Regions from separate parts of the Actinoallomurus rhizosphaericola genome, predicted to be linked through region 2. Evidence: riboswitches for the same ligand, from Rfam matches in the RefSeq annotation. Region 2 holds a riboswitch; the other holds the start of a gene.
What was found. A riboswitch is a leader RNA that binds a small molecule or an ion and turns the genes downstream of it on or off. The one in region 2 is predicted to bind cyclic di-AMP.
Positions count from the first base shown of each region.

Region 1: linked by a shared signal. The riboswitch ahead of NE234_RS21300 (CHAP domain-containing protein) and the one ahead of NE234_RS08740 (CHAP domain-containing protein) in region 2 are both predicted to bind cyclic di-AMP.

Region 1 covers NZ_JAMXMW010000009.1:164,626-180,347, reverse strand. Annotated here, with positions in the region: gene NE234_RS21320 (serine hydrolase domain-containing protein) at 1-976, opposite strand, end outside; gene NE234_RS21315 (hypothetical protein) at 1,149-1,442, opposite strand; gene NE234_RS21310 (hypothetical protein) at 1,858-2,238, shown strand; gene NE234_RS21305 (dienelactone hydrolase family protein) at 2,303-2,992, opposite strand; cyclic di-AMP (ydaO/yuaA leader) riboswitch at 3,501-3,641, shown strand; gene NE234_RS21300 (CHAP domain-containing protein) at 3,649-4,401, shown strand; gene NE234_RS21295 (penicillin acylase family protein) at 4,522-7,008, shown strand; gene NE234_RS21290 (glycoside hydrolase family 15 protein) at 6,996-9,239, opposite strand; gene NE234_RS21285 (peptidoglycan-binding domain-containing protein) at 9,481-10,326, shown strand; gene NE234_RS21280 (SpoIIE family protein phosphatase) at 10,398-13,025, opposite strand; gene NE234_RS21275 (hypothetical protein) at 13,104-13,799, shown strand; gene NE234_RS21270 (SCO family protein) at 13,946-14,689, shown strand; gene NE234_RS21265 (copper chaperone PCu(A)C) at 14,686-15,195, shown strand; gene NE234_RS21260 (Dyp-type peroxidase) at 15,192-15,722, shown strand, end outside.
Region 2 covers NZ_JAMXMW010000003.1:224,367-240,088, forward strand. Annotated here, with positions in the region: gene NE234_RS08720 (nitrite/sulfite reductase) at 151-1,806, shown strand; gene NE234_RS08725 (Insertion element protein) at 1,803-1,979, shown strand; gene NE234_RS08730 (phosphoadenylyl-sulfate reductase) at 1,976-2,689, shown strand; gene NE234_RS08735 (sirohydrochlorin chelatase) at 2,671-3,450, shown strand; cyclic di-AMP (ydaO/yuaA leader) riboswitch at 3,845-3,988, shown strand; cyclic di-AMP (ydaO/yuaA leader) riboswitch at 4,097-4,234, shown strand; gene NE234_RS08740 (CHAP domain-containing protein) at 4,247-5,005, shown strand; gene NE234_RS08745 (septal ring lytic transglycosylase RlpA family protein) at 5,146-5,775, shown strand; gene NE234_RS08750 (TetR/AcrR family transcriptional regulator) at 5,898-6,599, shown strand; gene NE234_RS08755 (acyl-CoA dehydrogenase family protein) at 6,586-8,193, shown strand; gene NE234_RS08760 (DUF6194 family protein) at 8,286-8,816, shown strand; gene NE234_RS08765 (TauD/TfdA dioxygenase family protein) at 8,937-9,836, opposite strand; gene NE234_RS08770 (ABC transporter permease) at 9,863-10,750, opposite strand; gene NE234_RS08775 (ABC transporter ATP-binding protein) at 10,747-11,589, opposite strand; gene NE234_RS08780 (ABC transporter substrate-binding protein) at 11,586-12,605, opposite strand; gene NE234_RS45845 (putative leader peptide) at 12,760-12,837, opposite strand; gene NE234_RS08785 (MFS transporter) at 12,961-14,295, shown strand; gene glgX (glycogen debranching protein GlgX) at 14,474-15,722, shown strand, end outside.

The DNA.
Region 1 (15,722 bases), on a different contig from region 2:
GCGGGGTGCTCGTCAGGCCGAGGCCGTACCGCACCCCCGTGCCGAGGTCGGGGGCGGGGACGGTCGTGCGCATCTCCTTCAGCTGCGCCGGGGCGAGCAGCCGCCCGCCGAGGAGCGCGGTGAAGAAACGGTCGACGTCGCTCGGCGTGGAGATCAGCTCACCGGCCGCCCAGCCGAAGGACGGGTCCATCACGGTGACGTCGGTCAGCGGCGCCTTCGGGTCGTCGTGGTGGTAGCCGTGGGGATGCGGTTCGCGGATCGTCTGGTCGCCGACGCCGGGGAAGTAGGTGTGCCGCAGCCCGATGCGGTCGATCACCCGACGGGTGATCTCCTCGCTGATCGGGCGGCCGGTGACCTTCTCGACGAGCAGCCCGGCGACGGCGTAGTTGGTGTTGCTGTACTCCCACTTCGTGCCGGGCGCGAAGTCGGCCTTCTGGGCGAGGGCGAGGTCGAGCAGCTCACGGGGCTCGAAGTACCGGTGCAGGTACGGCAGGAGGCCGTTCGCCAGGATGCTCGTGTAGTTGGGCAGGCCGCTGGTGTGCTGGAGCAACTGCCGCACGGTGATGTGGCGGCCGTCGATGCCGTCGCCGCGGATGAGGTTCGGCAGGTAGGTCTCGATCGGTGCGTCGAGGCGGATCTTGCCCTCGCCGACGAGCTGCAGGACGACGACCGCGGTGAAGGTCTTGGTGTTGCTGCCGATGCGGACGTACCCGTCGGCCGGCACCCTGGCCCCGGTCTTCAGGTCGCCGACGCCCGCGGTGTAGTCGTGGAAGCGCCCGTCCCGGCCCCGTACGGTGGCCAGGGCGGCGGGGAACCCGTCGTCGCGCACGAGCTGGTTCAGGTGCTGCTGGACGGCGTCGCCGGTCCGTGCGGTGCGCGCCGCGAGCGCGCCGGTCGGTGCGAGGAGGACGCCGAGACAGCCCAGCGCGACGATGGCGGTGAGACGCCGGCCCTTGCGGAAACGTTGATCGCTCATGGCGATGACGTTACGTACGGGCGGGGTGACGGATCGATACCGCAGGCGGTAGTCCCGGAGTAGTGCTGGCTGTACCTCCGTCCGGGGGCCGTCCGCCGGAGACCCGCCCCGGAGATCCGGGGCGGGTCGTCACGACGGGACCGGTTGGTCCGGCGGTCCGCCGCTCAGGGTGTCAGAACCAGCCGCAGCCGCCGCAGTCGCCGCAGCCGCCCGACCAGAAGAACCAGTTCGTGTCCGAGGTGCGCTTGTAGTAGGAGTACGAGAGGTTCCCGGTCCGCAGGTGCTTGCGTACGACCGAACGCCGGTGCGCGTAACCGCCGGCACCGCCGTACGTGGCGACGGACTGCGGTGCGGCGATCGTGGCCGTCTGCGCGCTCGCCGACCCGGCCGTGCCGATCGTGGCCATGGTCGCTCCTGCGAAGGCCAGGCCGGCGACCGTTACTCCCATCCGGCGCGAAATACCCATGGAAGATACCTCCTTTGGTTCGGCTCGCGCGCGACGATGCCGGAGTCGCACGCGTCATTTGGGACGTTCATGGCGCTATGTCCCATTTCAGGGCACATCACGGCACTCGCGAAGTCAACCGATATCTGTCGAGATGAGCGATATTTGAATGACGCTTAGCGTTTCCTTGCCGAGATCGGATCGCAGCCCTCGGTCCGCCTTCGGGCAGGGCGTTGACCAGGCGTAACCCGGAAGGCGCTGGGAATGCTCTCGGTGCTCGGAGGCCGCAACGGCATGGTCGTTGACAAGCGCGGGTAATCTTCCGGTCGCATCGGCGCCGGGGGACACGATCAAGCCGGAACCGGGGTATGCACGCGGACGTCCCGAAAAGTTCGCGGAGCCGCGTGCGAAGAATCGCGCAATAAGGGGTTCGGATATGCCGCTGACGATGCGCCGCCGGAATCGGAGTTCACGCGAGGACACGGTCGGCAACGGGCGGGCGCTCGTTTTCGCCGCCCTGCTGAGCGGCGTTCTGGTGGTCGTCGCGTCCCCGTGCGCCCTCGCCGCGAAGACCCGGGCCCTCGGGCACGGCGGCCCGCTCGTCGGTGGAGGCGGAGACGGCAGGATCAACCGCTTCGCCGTCCGCGCCGGAAACGGAAGGTTCAACCGGACCTCCGTCGTGCTCAGCCCTTCGGTCAACCGCGGCGTCCAGCAGATCGGGAACACCACCGTGGGCGGCCGGGCCAACACCCAGTCGGCCGTCTGCATCAAGAGGTGGAGAGCCTGCGTCGTCCGCCAGTCCATGGGCGGCTGGTGACGGCGGCCTCCACTCCGTGGCGCCCGGCTCCTCGGGCCCCGTGCCTCCGTCCGGACGCGGCCGCTCAGGTGCCGCCCGATCGCTGCCCGATCGGCGCGAGGTGGTCGAGGAACCATTCCCGTGCCAGCTCGGCGACCGTCTCCAGAGTCCCCGGTTCCTCGAACAGGTGCGTGGCGCCGGGGACGATGGTGAGCCGGCTCTCGCAGCGCATGAGGGCCTGAGCCTGGCGGTTCAGCTCGATGACGACCTCGTCCCGGCTCCCGACGATCAGCAGCGTGGGCGCGGTCACGTGGCGGAGGCGGGACGCGGCGAGGTCCGGCCGGCCGCCACGGGAGACGACCGCGGCGACGTCCGCCTCGGGCTCGGCGGCGGCGCACAACGCGGCGGCGGCCCCGGTGCTGGCGCCGAAGTAGCCGACGCGCAGTCCGCTCGCCTCGGGGCGCTCGCGCAGCCAGACGGTGGTGTCGACGAGGCGCCGGGCCAGCAGTTCGATGTCGAAGACGTTGGCGCGATCGGTCTCCTCCGCCGGGGTGAGCAGGTCGAACAGCAGAGTCCCGAGCCCCACCTGGTTGAGCGCGGTGGCCACGAACCGGTTGCGCGGGCTCGCGCGGCTGCTGCCGCTGCCGTGGGCGAACATGACGAGCCCGAGACCTCCCTCGGGGACGGCCAGATCGCCGGCCAGCCGGACCGGTCCGGCCTGGATCTCGACCTTCTCCTCCCGCGGACAGTCGTCGGTCCGATGGTCGAAGCCCATGACTCCACCCCCTCGCCCCCACGCTCCCTCCGAACGCGGACCCGGGCCAGAGGCGATGGTCCTCACCATGGCGGCGATCGGCCGTCGTCACATCAGTAACTGCAGTAACAAAAGACCCACAATTGCTCAGGAGTTGACTTCCGTAATGGCGCTCCCTTGCCTCGCATGCGCCGAGTGACCCACATCACGTAAACTCGCTGTTTAAGTGGGCGTTTTGTCCTGCTAAGTTCCAATCACTCTTTCGGCGCCCCCCACGCGTCACCCCATACCCGTCGGCCATGGCCGGCCCGCCCGACCCAGGCGATAGCGCGTTCACAAGACGCCTGCCCGAGCCCGAGCCCGCGTCCGACCAGCCGGTTCACCAGCGAGCTGCGTCGCTTCCGCCGAGCATCCACCGGGTGCGCACGCGAGAGCGGCAAGGGAGTGGAACCATGATCACGCCTTTCCGCTGATCCACCGTCGCCGCGGCGACGGCGACCAATCGGAAGTCTCTCAAAAATCGCCCATATTCGGGCGACCGCTTAATCCGCATCACGCGGAGCCGGGGACCCAACGCATTCCCGGGGTGAATCGGCATCCCCCCATGCCGTAGGGCAGCTTCCACGCCCGAACCCGTCAGCTAACCCGGTAAGCGGCATGGAAGCAAGGAGTACCCCGTGTCCGCTGTCCCTCGACCCCAACGTTCCGGAGCACGTCTCGCCGCCGTCCTGTCGGGCCTCACGGCGGCCGGCGCGGCCGCGGTCCTCGTGACCGCCGCCGGGCCCGCCGAGGCGTCCTCTCTGCCCGCGCGGGCCGCCGCGCAGGCGCACCAGGTGAAGCAGGTCTCCATCCCCGGCAGGGGAATGAACGCCAAACCCAAGCCCAAGGGCGATCCCAAGCCCAAGGCCGACCCCAAGGCCAAGGTCATGGCCGAGCGCCGGCTGCCGGTCACCGCCACCGACGCGCTGAAGATCGCCCTCGCCCAGGTCGGCACCAGCGAGGACGGCGACGGCAGCACGAAGTACAGCCGGTGGTTCGCCGCCTCCCCGTGGGCCCAGCGGGGCGTGCAGCGCGACGGCGGATCGGTCGGCGACTACGCCGACGCGAACTGGTGCGACATGTTCGTCACCTGGGTCGGGGCCCAGGCCGGCGTCCAGGGGATCGGCGGTGACGCCTTCGCCCCCGCGCACGCCGCGTGGTTCCAGGCGCAGGGCCGCTGGGGCACGACCCCCAAGCCGGGGGCGGTGGTGTTCTTCTCCTGGAGCGGCGGCAAGGACATCGACAGCATCGATCACGTCGGCCTGGTCATCAAGGACAACGGCGACGGCACGATCCAGACCGTGGAGGGCAACACCGACGACGCCGTGAAGGTCCGGACCCGGGACACCAGCGAGGTCGTCGGCTACGGCTACCCCGAGTACGGCCAGTAGGCGCGCCTCACTCCGGCCGGGCCCTGCCGTACGGCGAGGACCCGGCCGGAACCCTGTTCGGTGGGCCGAGGCGAATGGTTTACTGACGCGATCATCCCGGTTCCTGGGGCAGGAGGGTCGATGGTCCGGTTCGCGCCGCTGGCCCGGCTGCCGCGTCCGGCCCGCTGGGCGGTGCGCGTCCTGGCCGTTCTGGTGGCGCTGACGCTCGTGCTCGGGCTGTACGGGTGGTGGACCGTACGGCGCTCGTACCCGCAGGTCGACGGGCGGATCACGGTTCCCGGGCTCGGCGCGGACGTCACCGTGCTCCGCGACCGGTGGGGCGTCCCGCAGATCTACGCCGACAGCGCCGAGGACCTGATGCGGGCGCAGGGCTACGTTCACGCGCAGGACCGGTTCTGGGAGATGGACTTCCGGCGGCACATCACCGCCGGGCGGCTGTCGGAGCTGTTCGGCACGACCACCCTCGACACCGACAAGGTCGTCCGCACGCTCGGCTGGCGGCGCGTCGCCGAGCAGGAGCTGCCGCTGCTGCGCCCCGAGACCCGCCGCTACCTCGACGCGTACGCCCAGGGCGTGAACGCCTGGCTGGCCCGGCACCGGAACACCGCCACGCAGAGCCTGGAGTACTCCGTGCTGGGCCTGCAGCGGACCGGCTACCGGCCCGAGCCGTGGACCGCCGTCGACTCGCTGTCCTGGCTGAAGGCGATGGCGTGGGACCTGCGCAGCAACATGGACGAGGAGCTGGGCCGCGCGATCGCCGCCACCAAGGTCTCCCCGGCCCGCGTCGCCCAGCTCTACCCCGGCTACCCGTACGACCGGAACCCGGTGATCGTCCCCGGCGACGGCGGCTCCGGCGGCCGTACGGGCACGGCGCCGCGCGCCCGCGCGCTGTCGCCGGCGCTGACCCGCGTCGCCGCCGCCATCCACGCGATGCCGACGATGATGGGCAACGGCGCCCCGGGCCTGGGCTCCAACTCCTGGGTCGTGTCGGGCACGCGGACGAACACCGGCAAGCCGCTGCTCGCCAACGACCCGCACCTCGCGCCGCAGATGCCGTCGCTGTGGTACCAGGCCGGCCTGCACTGCCGGAGCGTGTCCGCCGCCTGCCCGTTCGACGTCACCGGGTTCACCTTCTCCGGCGTCCCCGGCGTGATCATCGGGCACAACGCCCGGATCGCCTGGGGGTTCACGAACCTCGGCCCGGACGTCACCGACCTGTACCTGGAGCGGGTCACCGGCTCGACGTACGAGTACAAGGGCCGTCAGGAGCCGCTCCAGGTCCGCACCGAGCAGATCAAGGTGGCCGGCGGTAAGACCGTGCCCCTCACCGTACGGGCGACGCGGCACGGCCCGCTGCTGTCCGACGTGATGGACACGGTCCGCACGGCGGGGAGCGGCGCCGCGGTCGCGCTGCGCTGGACCGCGCTGGACCCCGGCCGGACCGCCGACGCGATCGTGTCGCTGGACACCGCCGGGAACTGGGCGCAGTTCCGTACCGCCGCCCGGTCCTTCGAGGTCCCCGCGCAGAACCTCCTGTACGCCGACGTCGACGGGCACATCGGCTACCAGGCGCCCGGCCGCATCCCGATCCGGTCGAGCGGCGACGGGCGCTGGCCCGCCCAGGGCTGGACCGGCAGGGAGGAGTGGACGGGCTTCATCCCGTTCGACGAGTTGCCCAGCGCGTACGACCCGCCGCAGGGCTACATCGTCACGGCCAACAACGCCGCCGTCGGGCCCGGCTATCCGCGGATGCTGACCCGCGACTGGACCTACGGCTACCGCGCCGCGCGCATCGCCGAACTGGTCGCGCGGACGCCGAGGATGGACGTGGCGACGATGGCGCGCATCCAGATGGACGACCGCAACGGGTTCGCGCCGACGCTCGTGCCGCACCTGCTGCGCGTCGGCTCCGGCCCCGCCGTCGCGCTGCTGCGCGGCTGGGACTTCGCCCAGCCCGCCGGCTCGGCGCCGGCGGCCTTCTACAACGCCGTCTACCGGCACCTGCTGCTGCGGACGTTCGACGACGAACTGCCCGACGGGGCGCGCCCCGACGGCGGCGACCGCTGGTTCGAGGTCCTGCGGAACCTCCTGAACCGCCCGGACGACCCCTGGTGGGACGACGTCCGCACGCCCGCGAAGGAGACCCGCGACGACATTCTCCGGCTCGCGATCAAGGACGCCGAGCAGGAACTGCGCAAGCGTCTCGGCGGCGATCCGAGGAAATGGCGCTGGGGCGACCTGCACACCCTCACGATCACCAACCAGACATTCGGCACGTCCGGGATCGGGCCGGTCGAGTGGCTGTTCAACCGCGGGCCGCTGAAGCTGTCCGGCGGTGACTCGCTCGTCGACGCGACCGGCTGGAACCCTCAGGAGGGGTACCAGGTGGACTGGGTGCCGTCGATGCGCATGATCGCCGACCTCGCCGACCTGAACCGCTCCCGCTGGATCAACCTCACCGGCGCCTCGGGCCACGCGTTCGCGGGCCACTACTGGGACCAGGCGCCGCTGTGGGCGCGCGGCGACACGATCCCGATGCGGTCCGACCCGGCCGTGACCCGCCGCGAGGCCGCCCACACCCTGACGCTGGCGCCTCAGCGCAGGTAGCGGTCGGCGACGACCGAGGGCGTGCTCACCGAACGGCGCTCGGCCATCGACCAGGCCAGCCGCACGTACTGGCCGTGCGCCCAGCCCAGCGGCGTGGCCGACAACGTCGGCGTGCCCGGCGCGAACCCGGGCCGCCCGGCGGGCGGGGCGTCGTCCCAGACCTGCTCGGCCAGCAGGCCGCCGGCGTTCGCGGTCGCGGCCATCGCCGCGAGCCGCGCGCCCGCGTCCCGCCCGGCGGCGACCTCGTACTCGCCCCGCTCGCCCGCGAACAGGGGCCACAGCCGCCCGCGCGTCGCCCGGCTCCCCGCCGGGAGGCCGACGTTCCAGTCGCCGCCGTCGGCCTGCTCGCCGTAGCCGTCGAAGTCGTAGCGGTGCCAGAACTCGCCGTTCGGGGTGCGGACGCCGAGGCGCCGGTCGACGACAACGAGGGAGTCGCGCACCACCGGGTCGCCGGGCGGCAGGACGCCGAGCCGGACGAGTTCGAGGAAGCTCGGGTCGACGACCGCGCGCTGGTCCACGCCGTTCGGGCCGCTGTCGCCGATGTCGTACGTCGTCCCGGCGTCGGCATTCCCGTCCTTGGTCAGGCGGAGGAAGTACGGCTTCGGCCCGTACGGGCCGTTCGTGGTGACCGTCCAGGTCCGCAGCCTCGCTCGCCACGCGTCCGCGGTGGCGAGGTAACGGGTGCGGGCCGTCGCGTCGCCGTTCGCCCTGGCGAGGTCGGCGGCGCAGACCAGGCCGGCGATCTCGGTGCCGATCGTCGCGGGGGAGTAGCCGCTCTGGTTCTCCCAGCGCTCCTGCGGTGTCTGCGGCCCGTGCCCGACGATGAAGTCGGCGGCGCGCCGGACGTGGCTCCAGGTCCCGGCGTCGCGCCTCCCGAGCTGCCAGGCCAGGATGATCGGGTCGGCGACCTCGTCGAGCTGCAGGCCGCCCCAGTGCGGGGTGCCGTCGACCAGGCTGTTCTGCGGGAACGACCCGTCGTCCTTCTGCTGCCGCCCGAACAGGTACGCCAGCGCCCGCTCCGCGGCGGGCCGGTCGCCGTCGGCGAGCAGCCCGCTCGCCTTCTCGTACAGGTCACGGGCCCAGACGAGGTGGTACGGCGCGGAGGGGTCCTCCAGATCGGTGTTGACGCCCCACGCCCACGGCATCGTCGGGGACGCCACGAACGCGCCCCGGTACGTCTTGTCCTCCAGCGCGGCCAGCACCAGCACCGACGAGTCGTAGACCCGCCGCTCCGCCGGGGTGCGCAGGCTCGACGGCGGCCGCCGCAGCCCGCGCACGTACGCGTGCCAGCCCCGCGCGTACGCCCCGGCGACGTCACGGAAACCCGTTCCGAGTGAGGCACGGGCGGCGCCCAGCGCGGCGGCGTCGGTGCCGCCGAGACCGAGCGCGAGGGTCAGCGAACGGTGCCCGCCGACGCCGGTGAGGGAGGTGCGCCCGGTCTGGACGATGTTCCCCGGGCCCGCCGTCGCGTAGTGCCGGTCCATCCGGTGGTCGGCGTGCAGGTCCTGCCAGCCGTCGCTGGTCCCCAGGTAACCCGTCGAGGTCGCGGTGAAGGCCGGGGAGGCGGCCAGGGCACTGCCCATCGTGGCGTCGCGCGCGGTCAGCGCGTCGCCCTGAGAACGGCCGCTGTCGTCCGGACGGTCGGCGCGGCCGTTGGACAGCCGCGGGTTGTACAGCGCGTAGACCTGGTACGGCCGTCCGGTCAGCGACTCGAACCGTACGTCCATCAGCACGGTCGGGCGGCTCGGGTCGGTGACGTACGTCTTGGTGAGCCGCCACCGGCCGGCCTTCTCGGTGTCGGTCTGGGTGTAGACGAGCGCGCGGGGGTCGGCGAGCCGTGTCACGTGCGTCGCCGCGTCGGAGTCCCGCTCGGTGAAGGACCGGCCGTCCGTCACGACGAACCGCAGGTCACGGACGCTCGGCGTGCCCAGGTCGGGATAGTAGACCTCCGACAGGCCGCCGTCCTGCAGGGTGAACCAGATCCTGCTGCCGGTGGCCCGCGCGGTGCCGAAGCCCTCCTTGTCGGCCGGCGCCCAGGTGGACCGCTGCCCGGGCCCGCCCGGTGCCGGACCGCCGGTCGGCGTGCCGCTGACCGCGGCGCCGGCCGGCGTTCTCGATCCGCCGGAGGCGGCGCCGGCGGGGGTTCGCGGCGTTCCGGCGCCGGTCAGCAGCGCCGCGCCGGTGACCGCGGCGCACGCGACGGCTAGCGCTCTGCGGGGGCGCACGGACATGAGACCTCCTCGCGGCGACGGTCGTCACCCGTCATTTGCCTGCTTCGCGGGCGAAAAACCGCATTGGCCTGATTCGGCCGAATTTGGCCGAATCGGGGGCGCCGCTTCCGGGGGCGCCGACATTCTCCTGGTCAGCGGTCGCGGCGGGCGGTTCCCCGCATGGCCCCGCTGTGAGCGGGTATCGCGGACCGCGGTTACCGATCCGACTTTCCCCCTCATTCCAGTCACATAGGAGGTAGCCATGTCCGATACGTCGCTTCCGCCGCCTGCCGGCGAGCCGATCCCCGAACCGGGTCCGAGTGACGCCGACGCCCCCCGCCTTCCCGACCCTCCGGACGACGGCAGGGTCTACGTCGATCCGGTGACGCCCCCGCCGGCCGAACCCACGCACCACGCCGCCACCGCGCCGACGGGCGAGCAACTGGTCGCGTACGCGATGACCCTGCGGGGCACGGCGCGGGGCCGCGTCCGGGAGAACGTCAACGACTTCACGCAGTGGTACTACGGCGACAACACCGCCGCGTCCTGGTGCCTGATCTTCGTCTGCTGGTGCCTGAACCACTTCGGCGCACTCGGCCTGATCGGCGGGAAGATCGCCTATGTGCCCGACCTGAAGAAGCGCGTCGGATCGAAATGGCACACCGACCGGAAACTGATCTCCCGGGGCGACCCGGTCACCTTCGACTTCAACCACAGCGGTGAGCCCGAGCACGTCGGCTTCTTCGTCAAGTGGCTGAACTCGGGCCACACCACGTTCGAGTCGATCGAGGGCAACACCGGAAACGACCAGGTCGCCACGCGCACGAGGTACTGGAGCGACGTGTACGGCTTCGTGAAGCCGGGACTGGCCGCCTCCGACCCGAGCCGGTACCCCGGCGTGATCTACCGGTACGTCGCGGGCGCGCTGATGCACGACGCGCACGTCACCTGGATCCAGCAGCGGCTCGGCGCGCACCGGCACCCGCTGAACGTCGACTCCTACTACGGCCCGGTGACGGCCGCCGCGGTCACCGCGTTCCAGAAGGACGCGCACCTGCCCGCCGATGGAGAGGTGGGCCCCAAGACCTGGGCCGCACTCGCGAACTGACCCCGCCCGTCCGCCGATCCCCGTGACGGTGATCCCTTGATCGCGGCCCGCCGCGACGTCGGCTTCCGGGGTCAGGGGGGAACGGGGCGTACGGCGAGGAGGGCGATGTCGTCGGCGCTGTGGGCGCCGAGTCCGATGAGCAGCTCGTCGCAGAAGACGTCGAGGGGCGCGCGTGCCAGCGCGGCGGTGTGCTGGCGGAGCCGGCTGAGGGAGTCGTCGAGGGACTCGCCGCGGCGTTCGATCAGGCCGTCGGTGAACAGCAGGAGGGTCGAGTGGGCCGGCAGCGGGTCGCATGCGGTCGGGCGCGGCAGGTCGGGGTCCATGCCGATCAGGAGCCCGGCGCCCTCCTCGAGATAGCGGGTGTCGCCCTCCGCGGTGGTCAGGAGGGGCGGGAGATGCCCCGCGGAGGCGTGGTGCAGCTGCCAGGGGCCGTTCTTCGGTCCCTTGACCAGGCCGTAGAGGCAGGTGGCGGTGGCCTGCCGGTACAGGACGTGGCTCGCCAGGTCCAGTCGGCGCAGGACGTCCCCAGGCGGTTGCTGGCGGTCGAGGGCGATCCCGCGGAGCATGTTCCGCAGCGCGCTCATCGCGACGGCCGCCTGCAGGTCGTGACCGGTGACGTCGCCGATCACCAGCACGGTGTCGCCGCTCGGGAGGACGAACGCGTCGTACCAGTCTCCGCCGACCTGGGCGGTGGTGCTAGAGGGCGCGTAGCGGGCGGCCAGCTGAAGGTGCTCGATGTGCGGCAGGTGGGGCAGCAGGGAGCGCTGAAGGCGTTCGGCGGTGTGCCGGGTCTTCTGGTACAGGCGGGCGCTGTCCACCCCGAGGGCGATGCCGCGCACCAGGTCGGACACCAGGGGCAGGTCCTGTTCGGTGAACGGGCGCCCGGCGTCGGTACGGACGAGGGTCAGGGCGCCGAGGACCTCCCGGCGGGCCCGCAACGGGGCGATGATGGCGCTGCTCGCACCCAGCCGGGTGAACAGATCCAGCTGGCGGGCGTCCAGGGGACTCGGTGCCCGGCCCGGTGAGGGGATCTCGGTGAGCAGCAGGGGACCGGCGCCGCGCAGTACCCGGGCCAAGGGCCCGTGCGAGGCCTCCGACACCGGCGGGAGGCGGCCCAGGTAGACGCCGGAGGTCAGGGCCCGGGGATCGCGGTGGACGATGCTGGTCCGCTCCACGTGGCCGTGTTCTTCCAGCAGGTCCACCGCGCACCAGTCGGCCAGCCGCCGGGTCAGGACGTTGCACGCCCGGTTCAGTCCTTCTTCGAGGTCCAGGGTGCTGCTCAGCGCGCTCCCGGCGTCGGCCAGCAGGGACAGCCGCTCCAACGCGGCCTCGTACGTCTCCTCGCCGATCACCCTCTCCGTCTTCTCCGGAGCGGCCGGCGCGTATCGGTCGCCGGACGTCGGGCGAGGCGCGTACCGGTCCTCCCGGGGAGCCCGGGGCGCGGCCGTCCTGGGGGTGAGCTGGGCGACGAACACGGTACGGCCGTCGGCCGCCTCCTGGATCTGGATGTTGAGGCGGACGTGGACCAGCCGGCCGTCGCGGTGCAGCGCCGGCAGCGGTATGGAGTGGCCGAGGATGCGGGGCTGGCCCGTGAGCAGGAGGGAGGTGAACGCCACCATGTGGCGCTCCCGTAGGTGCTCGGGGATCAGCACGGTGACCCGCTGCCCGACGAGATCGTCCGCGCGCCAGCCCAGCAGGTCCGCCACGGGCTCGTTCACGGCGATGATCCGGTCTTCCTCGTCGGCCGCGATCGTCGGCACCGGACTGGCCTGCAGATCACCGGCGTCCCACGCCGCCAGGTCCAGGGGCCTGGTGCTCGGCGTGCCGGGGGCCAGTGTCCACGAGATGGGGTGCTCACCGGCGACCTGACGGGCGACCTCATCGCAGATCCACTGCCAGAAGGCGCGGATCTGCGGAAGGGCCGGGAGCGTGAGCAGGCTCTCCTGCTGGGCGGCCGCGTCGGCGTCCTCCAGCACGCAACAGAACGTGCCCAGGTCCCGGGCGGAGTCCGCCGGGATCGCCAGGGAGACGGAGATCGTGTCCGCCTCGGAGATGTCCTTGTCCACCGCGGCGGCCATGGACCCGCCGATCACATTGCTCAGGTCGTGAGCGACGAGGATGTCCTCCGCCCGCACCGGTGCCCCGCTCGGGTCCGAGCCGTACACGGCGAGGAGCAGTTCGCGCAGGAGCGCCTCCCAGTGCTGCCGCGCCGCCGAGTACAGCGCGTACGGCAGGTCGACCAGCGTCACGGTCACCGCCGGGCCGGGACGCGACATGATCACCTGGGCGGACGCCGGCGGCGGTGGCGGGGCTTCGGGCCACAGTTCGAACCAGGCCGTCTTGCGGCCACCCTCGATCTGCACGCCGTGGGTGGAGGCCAGGGCGTCGACCAGGGCCATGCCCCATCCCGTGGTCGCGTACGGATGGAGCCGGCGCTCCACGAGCGCGCGGCACGGCCGCTCGTCGCTGATGCGCACGTGGACCCGGCCGGCGGCGGCCCAGGCCCGCACCTCGATCTCGGTCCGCGCGTGGATCACCGCGTTGGTCACGAGCTCGCTGGTCAGCAGCAGCGCGGTGGCCACGAGATCCGGTGGGGCACCGTCCAGGGCCGCCCGCACGAACTCTCGAGCCGGCGCGACACTCTCCGGCCGAGGGGGGAGCCGCCGCGACGGCACCCCCGGCGGACTGGGGCTGCCCATACCGACACCATTCCCATAAACGGGGCGCGTAGGCGAGGCGGCGGTCGATGTACTACGGCTTGTAGTTATTGTGAAGTCGTGCGCCCTCCAGCATGGTTCCGCCTGATGCGCGCCGGGGTCTTCGCCGCGGTGTGCGTCGTGCTGTCCGTGACGGCGCATGGCGTGATGCATCCGCGGCCGGTGCCCGCGTACGCCGCTCCGAGCGCGTTCGCCGCGCTGACCGGCGTCGGCTTCTGCCTGGCAGACCGGCGGCGATCCGTCTGGTGGCTCCTGCTCGCGGTCGAGGTCGTCCAGGGCGGCCTGCACCTGTGGTTCAGCGCGGTCTCGGCCGGAGCGTCCGCGCGGTGGGACACCGCGCGGACGTCCATGCCGGGCATGCACCACCCCATCCCCGGCCTCGGGCATCCGGACCGCCTCGTCCCCGGCCTCGGGCATCCGGGCACGCCCCACGCCGGCACGTCCGGCTGGGGAATGCTGATCGCGCACCTCCTCGCCGGCGTGCTGGTCGCCGTCTGGCTGTCGGCCGGTGAACGGGCCGCGTGGCGCGCGCTCACCGCGATGACCCGGCTGCTGCTCGCCCCCGCCCTGCGGGTGCTCGCGCTGCTCAGCGGCGTCTCGATCGCCACGCCGCCCCGGCGGGTGAAGACCGGCCGCGGCCGCCGGAGGCGTCCCCGGCCGCAGATCGGCGCGCTGCGCCACACCGTGGTCCGCCGTGGGCCGCCCGCGTACGAGCGTCGTGCACTCATCCATCTCGCCGTGACCGCGGCGGGTTGACGCCGGCCCGGAGATCGCTCCGGCGTGGAACGCCCGGCCGACATCGGCCGAGGCCGGGGATCGACCCTGCCGTCCGGCCCGCCCGAGGGGCGGACCGGACCCGCCGTGGTCGCACGTCGATCCCATCTGCCGTCCGAGGACCTGCCATGCCCTTCTTCCCCTTCGCGCGCCACCGCGCCCGGTCGCGTCGCCGCGCCGGCGCCCGTACCCGTCCCGTCCCCGTGACCCGGGCACCCCGCCTGATCGCCGCGTCCCTCGTCCTGGCCGCGGCGGCCACCGGGTGCGCCGGGGCGTCGAACGCCCAGTCGTCGCCTCCGGTCCGGATCTCCACGCCCCCCTCCGACCTGCACGCCGCGACCCTGAACACCGCGCTGCACGAACCCGACGTGACCCTCACCGGCGTCTCCGGCAGACCCGTGAACCTGCAGCGGGCCACCGCGGGCAAGCTGACCCTGGTGTACTTCGGCTACACGCACTGCCCGGACGTGTGCCCGACCACGATGGCCGACCTCGCCGGCGCGCTGCGGCTGATGACCCCGGCGCAGCGGGCCCGCATCGCCGTCGTGTTCATCACCACCGACCCCTGGCGCGACACCCCGAAGGTCATCCGCTCCTGGCTGGCCTCCTTCAACCCGTCCTTCATCGGCCTGACCGGCGACTACTCCACGATCGAGGCGGCCGCGAAGTCGGTGGGCGTCCCCCTGGAGCAGCCCAAGCGGACCGGCGCGGACTACGAGGTCGATCACGGCGCTGAGGTGATGCCGTTCGGGACCGACCACCTCGCCCACGTCCTCTGGACGGCGGGCGTGTCCTCCCGCGACTACGCCTCCGACCTGACCAAGCTGCTGGCCCGCATGCCGGCCGCGACCGCCAAGGGCGGCGGCGCGTGACCGCCGGGTTCCGGGCCACGCCGGTCTCGCGGATCACGGCCGGCTCGCGGGTCCCCGTGGGTTTCCGGGCGGCGGCGGGCCTGGTCGCGCTGACGGCCGTCACGGCGGCCGCCTGCTCGTCCGGCTCCACCGGGCCCCGGCTCAAGGTCACCGGCGCGTACGTGCCCCGGCCGGCCTCCCCGGACGTCGCGGCCGCGTACTTCACCGTCACCGACTCCGGGGACACGGGCGACGAGCTCACCGGGGTCACCGCGGACGTCTCCGCCCAGGCGATGATGCACCGGAGCAGCGGGCGGACGATGCGGATGGTCGACCGGGTCCCCGTCCCCGCCCACGGGCGCCTGACGTTCGCGCCCGGCGGGTACCACGTGATGCTCGAACACCCGACGCGGTCGCTGCGGGAGGGCGACCACGTACGGCTCACGCTGCGCTTCCGCCGGTCCGCCTCGATCACCGTCGACGCGCCGGTCGAGCCGGTGGGCTACCGGCCGGGGGCCTCGCCGTGACGGGTTCCGCCGACCGGCACGGGAACGGCGGCGCGGACCGTACGGTGAGCCGTCGCGGGCTGCTCGCGATGTCCTCGCTGGTCGGCGCCGCCGCCGCGGCCACCGTGGGCGCGGGCGCCGCCACGGCCGCGGCGGGGGAGTCCGCCCGGGATCGCGGCGAGCGCCGGATCCCGTTCGACGGCGCCCGCCAGGCCGGGATCCTGGCCCCGTACGCCGCGCACGGCTGGTTCGCGGCCTTCGACGTCGAGCCGGGGCTGCGCGCGGCCGGCCTGACCTCCCTGCTCCGGACCTGGACGGACGCGGCGAGGCGGCTGACCGCCGGCCGCCCGGCGCCCGGCGACGACGCGATGGCGACCGGCTACGGACCCGCGTCGCTGACCGTCACGGTCGGGTTCGGGGCGTCCCTGCTGCGCCACCTCGGCGCGCCGGTGCCCGCCGCGCTCGCCCCGCTGCCGTCCTTCCCGCGCGACGAGATCGACCAGGCGCGCAGCGGCGGCGACCTCGGTGTGCTGTTCACCGCCGACGAC
Region 2 (15,722 bases):
CAGCGCGATCTGTCGCTGACACCTGACCACCGCCACTGCCTCACGGGCGCGCGGTATGCCGGTGTCATTCCCCACACAGCTCAGCGTTGAGCCAGCAGTGCGATCTGCCGGCGTGCTTCGCGTCCCCCACGACCACGGAGGACGCGCACGATGCCATCCCGTACGCAGCGGAAACGGGGCGAGGGCCAATGGGCCCTGGGCTACCGTGAACCGCTCAACAAGAACGAAGAGAGCAAGAAGAACGACGACGGCCTGAACGTCCGCCGTCGCATCATCGACATCTACGCCAAGGGTGGCTTCGACTCCATCGACCCCGCGGACCTGCGGGGCCGGTTCCGCTGGTACGGCCTGTACACGCAGCGCCGGCCCGGCATCGACGGCGGCAAGACGGCCGTGCTTGAGCCCGAGGAGCTCGACGACCGGTACTTCATGCTGCGCGTCCGCATCGACGGCGGCCGGCTGAACCTCGACCAGCTACGGACGATCGCCGACGTGTCGTCGAAGTACGCCCGGGGCACCGCGGACATCACCGACCGGCAGAACATCCAGCTGCACTGGGTCGAGATCGAGAACGTCCCGGCCATCTGGGAGGCCCTGGAGGCGGTCGGGCTGCACACCACCGAGGCCTGCGGCGACACGCCGCGCGTCATCCTCGGCTGCCCGCTGGCCGGGATCGACGCCGACGAGGTCATCGACGCGACGCCGCAGCTCCGCGAGATCCACGACCGGTACATCGGCAGCCCGGACTTCTCGAACCTGCCGCGCAAGTTCAAGACGGCGCTGTCCGGCTGCACCGCCCAGTGCACGATCCACGAGATCAACGACATCGCGTTCGTCGGCGTGGTCAACGACGAGGGCGAGGCCGGCTACGACGTCTGGGCGGGCGGCGGCCTGTCCACGAACCCGATGTTCGCCAAGCGGCTGGGCGCGTTCGTCCGGCCGGAGCAGGTCCACGAGGTCTGGGCGGGCATCACCGGGATCTTCCGCGACTACGGTTACCGCCGCCTCCGTCACCGCGCCCGGCTCAAGTTCCTGATGAACGACTGGGGCCCGGAGCGCTTCCGCGAGGTCCTGGAGAAGGAGTACCTCGGGTACGCCCTGGCGGACGGGCCGGCGCCCGGTGGCCCGCGGGACCAGCGCCGGGATCACGTCGGCATCCACCGGCAGCGCGACGGCCGGTACTACGTCGGCTTCGCGCCGAAGGTCGGCCGGATCAACGGCGACCTGCTGCACGTCATCGCGGACCTGGCCGAGGAGTACGGCTCCGGCCGGGTGCACACGACGACCGAGCAGAAGATGGTCATCCTGGACGTTCCGGAGGACCGGACCGAGGAGCTGGCCGCCGAGCTGGAGGCGCACGACCTGCGGGTCCGCCCGTCGACGTTCCGGCGCCAGACGATGGCCTGCACCGGCATCGAGTACTGCAAGCTCGCCATCGTCGAGACCAAGCAGCGCGGCATGGACCTGATCGAGGAGCTGGAGCAGCGCCTGCCGGACTTCGACGAGCCGCTGACGATCAACATCAACGGCTGCCCGAACTCCTGCGCCCGCATCCAGACCGCCGACATCGGGTTGAAGGGCCAGCTGGTCACGGACGCGAACGGCGAGCAGGTCGAGGGCTTTCAGGTCCACCTGGGCGGCTCGATCGGCGGCGAGTTCGGCAAGAAGATCCGCGGCCTGAAGACCACCGCCGAGGAGCTGCCGGACTACGTGGAGCGGGTGCTCCGCAACTTCCAGCAGGGCAGGAACGACGGTGAGTCCTTCGCCGCCTGGGTGCAGCGTGCCGAGGAAGGTGAGCTGAAGTGACCGAGAGGGCCGTTCCCTTCTACTGCCCCTACTGCGGGGACGAGGACCTGGAGCCGTACGAGAGCGACGGCGGCTGGCACTGCCGCGCCTGCACGCGGGCGTTCCGGCTCCGCTTCGTCGGGTTCGGCGCGCTGAGCTCGGCCGGCGCTCCCCGGCGGGAGGGCTCGGCATGACGCTCCTGTTCGAACGCCCCACCGCCGCGCTCGACCTCACCGACATCGTCGAATCGGCCGCCGACGCGCTCGAGGAGGCGTCCGCCGAGGAGATCGTCCGCTGGTCGATCGCGACCTTCGGCGACCGGATCTGCGTGACGTCGTCCATGAAGGACGCCGTGCTGGTCGACATCGCCTCAAAGGTCCGGCCCGGGATCGACGTGCTGTTCGTCGACACGGGCTACCACTTCGCCGAGACGATCGGCACCCGCGACGCGGTCGAGGCCGTCTACCCGGTGAACGTGGTGAACGTCACCTCCTCCCGTACGGTCGCCGAGCAGGAGCGCGACCTCGGTCCCCGGCTGTACGGGCGGAACCCGGACCTGTGCTGCCACCTGCGCAAGGTGGAGCCGCTGAACCGCGCGCTGGAGCCGTACCTCGCCTGGATCACCGGGATCCGGCGCGAGGAGACCTCGCACCGGCGCGGCGCGCGCGTGGTCGAGTGGAACGCCGCGCGCGGCAAGGTCAAGGTCAACCCCCTCGCCCGCTGGACCCAGGACGACCTGCACGGCTACATCGAGGAGCACGGCATCCTGGTGAACCCGCTGCAGTACGACGGGTACCCCTCGATCGGCTGCGAGCCCTGCACCAAGCGGGTCGCGCCGGGTGAGGACCCGCGCAGCGGACGCTGGGCCGGCACCGGAAAGACCGAATGCGGCATCAACCTGTGAGAGCCGGGCGATCCGGGGGCGGCGGGGCGGTCCCCCTGGTCGCCGTGGCCCACGGAAGCCGGGACTCGCGGGCGGCGGCGACGGTCGAGGAACTTCTCGATCTTGTACGCCGTTCCTCGGGGGTGCGGGTCGTGACCTCGTATCTCGACCACGCTCCCCCGGCGCCGGGGCAGGTGCTCGGTGGTCTCGTCGGAGAGGGGGCCGACGAGGCCGTCGTGCTCCCTCTCCTGCTCACCGCGGCGTACCACAGCAAGACCGACATCCCCGGGGTGCTGCGCGCGGCGCGGGCGTCTTATCCGCGGCTGACGCTGCACTACGGCGCCACGCTCGGCCCCCACCCTCTGATGACCGGCGCCCTGGAGCGGCGGCTCGCCGAGGTCGGCGTCCGGCCGGACCCGGAGACGGCCGTCGTGCTCGCCGCCGCCGGCTCCAGCGATCCGGCGGCGAACGCGACGATCGGCCGGATGGCGCGCGGCTGGCGGGGCTGGCGCGCCGTCGTCCCGGCGTACGCCTCCGCGGCCCGTCCCACGCCCGCGGAGGCCGTGCGCGCGCTCTACGCGGCGGGAGCGCGGCGTGTGGTCGTGGCGTCCTATTTCCTGGCCCCGGGCTTCTTCGCGGACAAGGTGCGGGACGAGGCCCTGGCGGCCGGCGCCGTGGCCGTCTCGCCGGCTCTGGGCGCCGTCCCGGAGCTGGCGGAGATCACCGCGCAGCGCTACCGGGAGGCCCTCCTCAACGCCGGTCCCGTCGCGGTCGCGGGCTGAGCGACCAGCGCGGCGGGTATCTCCTCCCGGCGCCGCAAAGCCTTGTGCCGTCAGGCTTTGCGATTGATCGCCATTTCGGCGATCTTTATCGAGGCGCAAATTCGATCATTCGGAACCGATCATTAGACGATCTTTTAGCGATCATCTATTCCGGCCCGCGATGTGAGCCATGTCGCAAACATAGGTATTTGGTCGGCCGATATTTGTCTGCTATGTTCCCACTAAGTCCGGAGGGACGCCCCCCATGCGCCTCCCGGACATCCGCCGGCGGCGGCCGGCCCACCAGCGCAGACGGCGCAGCGCGAAGACGCGTGAGGGCCTCCGTACAGAGCCGAGACGGTTCATATCCAAATCACGCCACTCCCGCGGAGCACCGCTCGATCCCCATGGAGCGGGAGCGGCAACGTCGAGTCCGTGAGAGTCACGGAGCCGGGGACCCATGAGCAGTCCCGGGGTGAATCGGCACATCCGTCGTGTCGTAGGGCGACTTCCACGCCCGAACCCGTCAGCTAACCCGGTAGGCGTACTGGAAGTAAGGAGTCAGAACCTTGTCCGCGAGTCTTCCCTGATCTGAATATCCGGTCGTCGTCCCGCCCCTGGGACCGTACGGCCAGACCCTGTCTCTTTGTTCGTGCCGTCCGCGCAAGCGGGCGACCCGCTGAATCCGCACCTCGCGGAACCGGGGACCCACCGCACCATTGGGGTGAATCGGCACTTCTGTGCCGTAGGGCAGCTTCCACGCCCGAACCCGTCAGCTAACCCGGTAAGCGGCATGGAAGCCGAAGGAGTACCCCCCGTGTCCCCTCGACACGCCAAACCCCGCTTTACCTCGAAGAAGAAGTGTCTCACCGGCCTCATCGCCGGCGCCGTGACCGCCGGCGCGGCGGCGACGACCGTCGTGACCGCAGGGCCCGCCCTGTCCGCGCAGGCCTCCACCGTGTCCCGTCCGGCCGTCCACCAGGTGGCACAGAAACCCGCACCCGGTACGGGTAAGGCGGAGCACGCCCGCCCCGCGGGCGACGACGCGCACCTCAACGTGCACACCGTCGCCGAGCAGAAGCAGAAGAAGCTGCCCACGGCCGCGGACGTCCTGAAGCTCGCCGAGTCCCAGGTCGGTACGACCGAGAACGCCACGGGCGGCAGCAAGTTCAACCAGTGGTTCATGACCACCCCGTACGCCAAGGCCGGTGCCGCCCGCGACGGCGGCTCCGTCAGCGACTACGCCAACGCGTCCTGGTGCGACATGTTCGTCACCTGGGTCGGCGACACGCTGGGCGTCAAGGGCATGGGCGGCGACGCGTTCACCCCCTCCCACGCCAAGTGGTTCATCTCGCAGGGCCGCTGGGGCAGCGTTCCCAAGCCCGGCGCGGTCGTCTTCTTCTCCTGGAGCGGCGGCGGGGTCGACAACATCGATCACGTGGGCCTGGTCGTCAAGGACAACCACGACGGCACCATCCAGACGGTCGAGGGCAACACGGACGACGCCGTGAAGGTCCGGACGCGTAACACCTCCACCGTCGTGGGCTACGGCTACCCGGAGTACCCGCAGCAGTAGCCGCCCGTCGGCGCGTGCCGTGCCGCCGCCGGTGCCGCGGCACGCGCGACCTCCCCTTCCCGGACTTCTCTCCGGATCTCTCTCACCCCTTCCCCGGTACCCCCATGCCCTCATCCCCGCATGCCCCCGAAAGGAAAGCGATGATCAGGCTTTCGACCAAGGCCATCGCCAGCGTCGCCGCCGGAGTCACCCTGGCCGGCGCCGGCGTCACCACCGCCCTCGCCTACGGGGGCACCTCGGAGGCGGCGGCGTCGCCTCAGGCGCAGAGCGCCCCGGCGAAGGTCGCGCAGCAGGCGCCCGCGCAGGCCGAGAAGCGCGTCCAGAGCGGTGCCCAGGACCGGATGCTCCTGTCGGTCAAGAAGGGCAACGACCCCAAGAAGCAGGCCAAGGCCCCGGCCCTGCCCACCGGTGTCTCCACCGCGACCTCCTTCTGGGACCCGTCGACGGCGTCGGGTAAGCCGATGGCGTACGAGACGATCGCCAGCCCGTACTGGCCGCTCGGCACCAAGGTGAAGGTCACCTACAACGGCAAGAGCGAGATCGGGATCGTCGAGGACTTCGGCCCGGCGGAGTGGGCGGTCGCCCAGCACAACCCGCCGGCGCTCATCGACCTGTCGGAGAAGATGATGAAGCACCTCACCGGCACCGCGTCCAACTCGATCACGGTCAAGTTCCAGGTGCTGGAGCTGGGCAAGGGCCCGGTGTACCGCCACTCGGGCACCGGCTACGCCACGGCGACCGGCGCGGCTCAGGCCACCGGCAAGGCGTAACCCGCTCCCCCTCGCCTGCCGGCCGGACGGCGCGGGATCCCCTCTCGGGATCCCGCGCCGTTTTTGTGCCCGTTGTCCGCGCAGGCTTGCCGGGAAGGAGTGAACTGAGGTTCAATCCTTGTGTGCCGTACCGCCGTACCCCCCGGGTCGAGGCCCGGCTCAGCGCCTCGCGGGACCGCATCCGCGCCGCCGCGCTCTCCGTCGTGGCCGAGCAGGGTTACGCCGGATGCTCGATCGCCGCCGTCGCCCGGCGGGCGGGTGTGGCGACCGGCAGCGTGTACCGCCATTTCCCGTCGAAGTCCGAACTGGTCGCCGAGGTCTTCCGCGTCGCCTCCCAGCGCGAGGTGGACGCGTTCGCCCGCGCCGCGTCACCGGACCGGGCCGCGGCCGAGAGCGTCGCGGCGGTGATCGAGACCTTCGCGGGCCGGGCCCTGCGCGCGCCGCGCATGGCCTACGCGCTCCTCGCCGAGCCGGTGGACCCCTCCGTCGACGCCGAACGCCTGGTTTTCCGCCGGGCGTACGCCGCCGTCCTCGCCGAGATCATCAGTCGCGGGATCGCCGCCGGCGAGCTGCCCGAGCAGGACGTCGAGGTCGGCGCCGCCGCGCTCGTCGGCGCCATCGGCGAGGCCCTCGTCGGACCGCTCGCGGTCGGCGCGGGGCAGCCCGCCGACCCGGATCCGCCTGGCGTCCCGGCCCAGCCCGCCGACCCGGCCCAGCCCGCCCGTACCGACGCGGCGGCGGATGGGCAGGCCCGGATCGACCTGATCTCCCATCTCATCTCGTTCGCCCAGCGCAGCATCGGAGCGGTCAGTGACTACGCATGAGGTCTTCAACCAGGTCCCCCCGCTGTTCGGCCACGACGTGGCCGACGACCCGGCACTCCTCGACGGGCTCTTCCGCGAGGGCGGCGGCTGGGCGGCCGAGGCCGTCCACGAGCTGGGCCGGCTGGCGGGCACCGAACAGGCGCGGGAGTGGGGCCGCCTCGCGAACGAGCACCCGCCGGTGCTGCGCACCCACGACCGGTACGGCCACCGCATCGACGAGGTGGAGTTCCACCCCGCCTGGCACGAGCTGATGCGCGTCGCGGTGAGCCACGGGCTGCACGCGCGCGCCTGGACCGAACGGTCCGGGGCGCACGTCGCCCGCGCCGCCAAGTTCTACGTCTGGCGGGTCGACGCCGGGCACGGCTGCCCGATCTCGATGACCTACGCCGCCGTGCCCGCGCTCCGGCACGCGCCGGAGCTGGCCCGGCGGTACGAGCCGCTGCTGACCTCCGACACATACGACTTCGGGCTGCGCGACCCGGCCGGCAAGCGCGGCATCCTCGCCGGCATGTCGATGACGGAGAAGCAGGGCGGGTCCGACGTCCGGGCCAACACGACGCGGGCGGTGCCGCAGCCCGACGGCACGTACCTGCTGACCGGCCACAAGTGGTTCACCAGCGCGCCGATGTGCGACGTGTTCCTCGTCCTCGCGCAGGCCCCGGAGGGCCTCACCTGCTTCCTGCTGCCCCGGGTGCTGCCCGACGGCACCCGCAACGCCATCCGCCTGCAGCGGCTCAAGGACAAGCTGGGCAACCGGTCGAACGCGTCCGCCGAGGTCGAGTACGAGGAGGCCGTCGCCTGGCGCGTCGGCGACGAGGGGCGCGGCGTCCGCACGATCATCGAGATGGTCAACATGACCCGGCTCGACTGCGTCATCGGCGCGGCCGCCGGGATGCGCGAGGGCCTCATCCAGGCGGCCCACCACGCCGCGCACCGGCAGGCGTTCGGCCGGTACCTCATCGACCAGCCGCTGATGCGCAACGTCCTGGCCGACCTGGCCGTCGAGTCCGAAGCGGCGACCCTCCTGATGCTCCGCCTGGCCGGGGCGACCGACCGCGGCGAGACCGCGTTCAAACGGTTCGGGCTCGCCGTGAGCAAGTACTGGGTGTGCAAGCGCTGGCCCGCCCACGCGGCGGAGGCCCTCGAATGCCTCGGCGGCAACGGTTACGTCGAGGACTCCGGCATGCCGCGGCTGTTCCGCGAGTCGCCCCTCAACGGGATCTGGGAGGGCTCGGGCAACGTCTCGGCGCTCGACGTGCTCCGGGCGATGGTCAAGGAGCCGGAGACGGTCGAGGCGTTCTTCGACGAGGTCGGCCTGGCCTCGGGCGCGGACGCCCGGCTGGACGCCGCGGCCGCCGAGGTCAGGGACGCGCTCACCGACGTGGCGACGATCGAGGTGCGCGCCCGGCGGATCGTGGAGCGCCTCGCCCTGGTCCTCCAGGGCTCGCTGCTGGTCCGGCACGGCCATCCGGCCGTCGCCGACGCCTTCTGCGCCTCCCGCCTGGGCGGTGACTGGGGCCGGGCGTTCGGCACCCTGCCGGCCGGCGTCGACTTCGGCGCGATCATCGAGCGGGCCCGCCCGAAGACCGGCTGAGCGCCGCGAGTTCACCCGCGCTTTGAAGGTCGCCCGGCGGTGACCAGGCCATTGATCGGCGTCATCGGCGAAAAGTCTCACAGGGAACTTCAATGGAACCCTGGAAGGGAGAACGCGACCGAGATCGGAAGGGCGTCATGACGCAGGACGAGATCATTCAGTTCGCAGCCGGCCTGCCGGGGACCGTGGTGGTCACGGCGAGCGAGGAGACCGGCGCTCCGGAGCCGGCCTGGGGTGACACGTTCATCTCCTACGATCCGCGCGGCGACGCGGCCGCAGACCGGTTCCTCCCCTTCGCAACGATCGTGACCAAGGACTACGACGGGTTCGACACCGCCTCTGACCTCGACCGCCCCGGCGTGTTCCGGTTGAACCTCGCCGTCGGCCGCAGGAGGTTCGAGGAGCTGATCGGTCACTCACCGGCGGCGCACGCGGACCACCGCGGCGGCATCGACTTCACGGTGACCGACCGGGTCCTCCCCCACCCCGTGTACGCGGCGCAGGGCTGGGTCTGCGTCCTCAGCCCCGGCGAGGCCACCTCCTCACTCGCCCGCACCCTCCTGGAGGAGGCCCGCGCCCGGGCCGCGGGACGACTCGACCGGACCCGGCCGGGCCCCGCCTGACGGCCGAGCCGGCCGCTCGCGGTCCCCGGCCGGCGCCGGGCGCGTCGCGCACCCGCCGCCCGGGGTCTCATCCGCCGCCGGACGGGGCCCGGAGCCCCGCGCCTCCGGGCCCCGCGTCCATCAGGCGGCGGCGACGGCCGGGGTGTAGTGCTGCGCCTCGTCGCCCTCGATGACGTGGCTCCGCGTGCCGTCGACGCCCACGGGGACGTCGCCCGCCACGGTCACCCGGTGCAGCCTGCGGGGCTGGTCCCCGTAGTCGTCCGGGGCATAGTGCTGGGTGATCCGGTTGTCGAACACCACGAGGTCGCCGGGGTTCCACTGGACGCGCAAAATGTTCTCCGGCCGGATGACGTACTCCTGGAGGATGCGCAGGATGTCACGCGACTCCGTGCTGTTCAGCCCGATGATCCGCTGGGCGAACCCGCCGATGAACAGTCCGCGTTCGCCCGTCTCCGGGTGCACCCGCACGACCGGATGCCCGGTCCGGTACCGCCGGGAGACGAACGTCTCCCGGTACTCCACCGCCTTCCTGGTGTTCGTACGGGGCAGGACGTAGTCGTAGTCGTTGGTGTGCACGGCCCAGAGGCGGTCGGCGAACTCCCGCAGCTGCTCCGGCAGGTCACGGTAGGCGGCCGCGGCGTTCGCGATCAGCGTGTTGCCCCCGTACGGCGGCACGACCAGTGCGCGGAGCGTGGTGACCTTGGGCGGCGTGCGCACGAACGTCACGTCCGTATGCCAGTGGTTCGACCGGATGCCCTCCTCGCCGTCGACCGGCAGGATGTTGGGGCTCCCGTCCACGGACGGCACGGTGGGATGGGCGGCGGTCAGCTCGCCGAACCTCGCGGCGAAGCGGATCTGGCCCTCGTCGTCGAGGCCGGTGTTACGGAACACCAGCGCCTTGTGCTCGAGCAGGGCCGCGTTGAGCTCACGGAACTCCTCGCCGCCGAGGCGGTCGAGGCCGACGCCGGTGACCTCCGCGCCGATGCGTCCGCCGACCTTGCGAATGTCGAGGGTGGACATGGGGCACTCCTTGTCTTTCAGGGGTCTCACGAGTGGCGGATGGTGGGGTCGGCGGCGCGCAGCAGAAGGCGCAGCAGGCCGTCGAAGACGAAGCCGAGGACGGCGATGACGATGATCCCGCTGAAGATCAGCGGAGTCTGGAGGTAGTTGCCGGCCTGCAGGATCAGGAAGCCGACCCCTCCGGTGGCGGCGATCATCTCGGCCGCGATGATGCTCGTCCAGGCGCCGCCCATGGCGATCCGCATCCCGGTGATCACGCCGGGGACGGCGGCGCGGAGCCGTACGTGCACCATCGTGTGGAAGTGCGAGGCGCCCAGGCTCCGGCTGGCGTTCACCAGTTCGGCCGGGACGGCGTCGAGGGCGCCCAGGGTCGCGATCGTGATGACCGGGACCACGCCGAAGAACAGCAGCGCCACCTTCGACGTCTCACCGATGCCGAACCAGACGACGAGCAGCGGGATGAACGCGATCGGCGGCAGGGGCCGTACGACCGCGATGATGGGGTCGGCGAGTTCGCGGATCACGCGGACGCCCGCCATCGCGGCGCCCAGGACGAGGCCCACGACCGTGCCGAGCCCGAATCCGGCGAGGATCCGGCCGGTGCTGATCAGGGCGTCCTCCAGGAGGGTCTTGCCCTGGACCTCCGGGTACCGATGGGTGACGTAGTGCCCGAACTCACGGACGGTCCCGGTGACCGACGGCAGCGTCACCGGGTCGCCGATGATCAGCGCCGCGACCTGCCAGACGCCGAGCGCCAGCAGCAGGCCCGCGCCGCCGAACGCCACGCGCCGCCACGAACGCCGCCTCCGCCGCCCCGGCGCGCCGGTCGTCCCGGACGTCACCGGCGGCGGTTCCTCTCCGTCGGGCGCCTGCGCGGCGGTCAGGGGCGCCGCGCTCGTGATCTGCTCGCTCATCGCTCCAGCACCTCCCTGATCCGCCGTTTGGCGGTGACGAACTCGAGCGTCTCGGTGTCCTCGTAGACCCGGGGGCGCGGGAGGGGGATGTCGACGACGGCCTTCGTCCGGCCGGGCCGCCCGGACAGCACCGCCACCCGGTCGCCGAGGAGGGTCGCCTCCTCGACGTCATGGGTGACGAACACGATCGTCATCCGGTGCCGCTGCCAGAGCTCCAGCAGGAACCGCTGCATCCCGGCGCGGGTGATGGCGTCCAGCGCCCCGAACGGCTCGTCCATGAGGAGCACGCTCGGGTGGTTGATCAGCACGCGGGCGAACGCCGCCCGGTGGCGCATCCCGCCGGACAGCTCGTGCGGGTAGGCGTCCCGGAAGTCCGCCAGCCCGACCGTCTCCAGCAGGGCGTCGGCCTCCTCCCGCACCTCCCGGGTGAGCGCGCCCCTGGCCTTCGGGCCGTACAGGACGTTCTGGCGGGTGGTGAGCCACGGGAAGAGCGTCGGCGTCTGGAACAGCACGCCCCGGTCGGGGCCCGGCCCCCGCACCGGCCGCCCGTCCACCAGCACCTCGCCGGAGTCGGCGGGGACGAACCCGGCGAGAACGCCCAGCAGCGTGGACTTGCCGCACCCGGAGGGACCGAGCAGGCAGAGGAACTCCCCCGCCTCGATGTCCAGGCTGACGCCTTCGAGCGCGGCGGTCCGCCGGCGCCGTCCGCGAAAGGTCTTGCCGACGTCCCGGAGCCGGATCGCGGACGGACGTTCGGTGACCCGGGGCTCCGCGACGACCGCGTTCGCCGGCCGGCGTTCCGCGGCGGCCGGCGCCTGAGGCGTGCCGGGCCGGCTCACGAGCAGCCTCCCGCCTGCGCCTTGGCCCAGAAGCCGGGATCGATGTGCGCGGCGATCTGGGCGATGGACGGAACGGCCTTCGCCCGGCCCTGCGTCACCAGGAACTCCCCGGTGCGCTGGAAGTTGGCGGCCAGCCGGCCGGAGGCCGCCCTGCCGTCCGTTCCCTGGAGCCAGCCGGTCTCCTCGGCCGCCGGGATGTAGGGGTAGCTCTTCGTCGCCTCGACGGCGTCGTCGGGCCGTACGCCGAGGAACCGGGCCGCCGGGCGGACGTACTTGGCGGCCTGGTCCCCGTGGACCAGCGTCTGGGCCTGGGAGACCTGGCAGACCAGCTGCTGGACCAGGTCGCGGTTCTTCGCGGCGTACGTCCGGCTGACGGCGAGCAGGTTGACCGCGGCGTATCCGAGCCTGGCGATGTCCGCCGCCGTCGTGAGCACCCGGCCGCCGTGCTTCTTCAGCTCGATGAGGAAGGACTGGCTGATGTAGACCGCGTCGATCTTGTGGGCCTTCCAGGCGGCGGCCTCGGCCGCCTCGCTTGCGAAGCTGGCGATCTGCACCCTGCCGGTGAGGCCCTGACTCTTCAGCCAGCCCCGGAGCTGGAAGTCGAGGGTGGAGCCGACGAGCACCCCGACCTTCCGCAGGTCGGCGTTCGACCTGATCGCGTCGCTGACGACCAGCCCGGACTCGTCGATGCTCTCGGCGAAGACCACCTCCACGTCCGTGCCGGAGGAGAACGCGCCGACGAACGGCGGGTTGCCGACACCGGAGACCACCGGGAAGGCGCCGGCGCGCAACTGGGCCATGCCGGCCACGCCGCTGTCGATCGGACGGAGCTCGATCTTCGCTTTGACGTGCGACGACAGGCCGGGGTCGGCTGCCACGACGGCCTCGGGGCCGGCGACGGCCCCCTGGAAGTATCCGATCTTCAGGGTCGGCGAGTCGGCCGAGCGCGCCTGCGCGGCGCAGCCGGTGCCGGCGAGGGTCAGGGCCAGGACGGCCGAGAGAGATCTTCTGGGCATGAGGGAATGCGCTCCTGTACGGGGGCGGCGCCGTCTTCGTGGTGTGCGGCACTCGCCGGACGAGTGCCGTGGGGCACCGTGACGGGGAACGAACTGCGGGGATGGGGGAACGCGGCCGAGGAGGAGGCCGCGGGAGGCGGGATCGGCGAGATCGTCAGCCGCGACAGCGGGCTGCGGCGACACGGACCAGGTCGACGTGCCGCCGGCGGGTGAGGGCGGGCCGGACGCGCATGGACTGATCGAAACACGGCGGACCGTACGCAGTCAACCTTTCCTACCGACTTACCATGGAATTGATCGTCTCAACTCTGGGTAAAGATCGGCTGGGAGCGACGGATCGGACTAAGGACCCCCCATGGGCGTACCCCTGCTCGGCGACATCCGCGACCAGGCCGGCGGCCTCGATCGTGATCAGCGCAACGCCTTCCTCGCCGCCTTCCTCGGCTGGATGATGGACGCGTTCGACTACTTCCTCCTCGTCTTCGTGATCACCGAGGTCGCCAAGGACTTCGGCACGTCGGCCGAGAAGGTCACCGTCGCGACCACGCTGACGCTGATCGCCCGGCCGCTCGGCGCGTACCTGTTCGGCCTGTGGGCGGACAAGGCCGGCCGCCGGATCCCGCTGATGGCGGACGTGCTGTTCTACTCCGTCGTCGAGCTGATCTCCGGCTTCTCGACCTCGCTGACCATGCTGCTCGCCCTGCGCTTCCTGTACGGCATCGGCATGGGCGGCGAGTGGGGCCTGGGCGTCTCCCTGGCGATGGAGAAGATCCCGCCGGCCAAGCGCGGGTTCTACTCCGGGATGCTCCAGGTCGGATACCCGGCGGGCTACCTGGTGGCCGCGCTCGCGTACTTCGTGATCACGCCGATCTTCGGCTGGCGCGGCCTGTTCGTCTTCGGCGCGGTGCCCGCGCTCATCGCGCTGTACGTGCGGTACCGCGTGGGCGAGTCGGAGGTCTGGGAGCGCACGAACGCGCGGCTGCAGATGACGCGCACGCCCCTGCGCAAGGTCTTCTTCGACCGCAAGGTCCTGGTCCGGTTCTTCTACCTCGTGCTGCTCATGACGGCCTTCAACTTCATGAGCCACGGGACGCAGGACATCTACCCGACCTTCCTGAAGAAGGGCCTGCACCATTCCCCGCACTACGCGGTCGGCATCGCGGTGATCTACAACGTCGGCGCCATCGTCGGAGGCGTGGTGGTCGGCACCCTGTCGCAGCGCTTCGGGCGGCGCCGGGCCATCGTCGGCGCGTCCCTGCTGGCGCTGCTCGTCGTACCGCTGTTCGCCTACTCCAAGAGCACGGCGCTGCTGGCGGTCAGCGCGTTCCTCATGCAGCTGTTCGTCCAGGGGGCCTGGGGCGTCATCCCGGCGCACCTGACCGAGATGTCGCCGGACGCGATCCGGGGCTTCTACCCCGGCGTCACCTACCAGCTCGGCAACCTCCTCGCCGCGATCAACCTGCCCCTGCAGGAGCGCCTGGCGAGCGGGCACGGCTACCCGTTCTCGTTCGCCGTCGTGATCGCGCCGACGCTGCTCGCCGTGGTCCTGCTGACCGCGTTCGGCCGGGAGGCGCACGGCGTGGAGTTCGGCGCCTCTCCGGCGGTCCCGCCGGAGCGGGAGCAGGCGGAGCCGGTGGAGGCGGAGGGGACCAGCCGCCCGGAGGGCCGGCCTGGCACTGACCTTTCCTGACCTCACATAGAGTGCATCCCTGGCGGATCCGGAGAAACTTCCTGGTCAGCCACGTACTCGGCATGCGTCGCGCGGCTCGGGGCACCGGATCCCGGTCCTCCCCGGCCGCGCCATTCGCGTCTCGGCCGAGGTACGGCGACAATTCGATGAGGCATGTCCGTGGACACCGAGGAGAGCGATGCAGGAGGTCTGGCCCGGCACCCCGTACCCCCTGGGCGCCACCTGGGACGGGACCGGCACGAACTTCGCGCTGTTCTCTGAGGTGGCGCGGCGGGTCGAGCTGTGCCTGTTCGACGAGGACGGCACCGAGACCCGTTACGCCCTGCCCGAGACCGACGGCTTCGTCTGGCACGGCTACCTTCCCGGCATCGGCCCCGGGCAGCGGTACGGCTACCGCGTGCACGGGCCGTACGAGCCGGCGCTGGGACACCGGTGCAACCCCGCCAAGCTCCTCCTGGACCCGTACGGCAAGGCCGTCGAGGGCGACGTGCGATGGCACGAGTCGGTGTTCTCCTACCGGTTCGCGGCGCCGGCCGAGCTCAACACCGAGGACAGCGCGCCGTACATGCCGAAGAACGTCGTGATCAACCCGTTCTTCGACTGGGGCGAGGACCGGTCACCGCGGACGCCGTACCACGAGACGGTCATCTACGAGGCTCACGTCAAGGGCCTGACGCGGCTGCACCCGGACATCCCGGAGGAGCAGCGCGGCACCTACGCCGCGCTCGCCCACCCGGCGATGATCGAGCACCTTCGCCGGCTCGGCGTCACGGCGATCGAGCTGATGCCGGTGCACCAGTTCGTCTCCGAGCACGCCCTGGTGGCACGCGGGCTGACCAACTACTGGGGCTACAACACGATCGGGTTCCTCGCGCCGCACAACGCCTACTCCTCCTCCGGTGAGCTCGGCGAGCAGGTCCTGGAGTTCAAGGCCATGGTGCGGGCGATGCACGAGGCGGGCATCGAGGTGATCCTCGACGTCGTCTACAACCACACCGCCGAGGGCGACCACCTGGGCCCGACGCTCAGCTTCCGCGGCATCGACAATGCCGCCTACTACCGGCTCCGGGACACCGACAAGCGGTACAACCTCGACTACACCGGCTGCGGCAACAGCCTCAACGCCCGGCACCCGCACGCACTCCAGCTGATCATGGACTCGCTGCGGTACTGGGTGACCGAGATGCACGTGGACGGGTTCCGGTTCGACCTCGCGTCCGCGCTGGCACGGGAGTTCCACGACGTCGACCGGCTCTCGGCGTTCTTCGACCTGGTTCAGCAGGATCCCATCGTCTCGCAGGTGAAGCTGATCGCCGAGCCCTGGGACGTCGGTGAGGGCGGTTACCAGGTCGGCAACTTCCCGCCGCTGTGGACGGAGTGGAACGGCAAGTACCGCGACTCGGTCCGGGACTTCTGGCGCGGTCAGC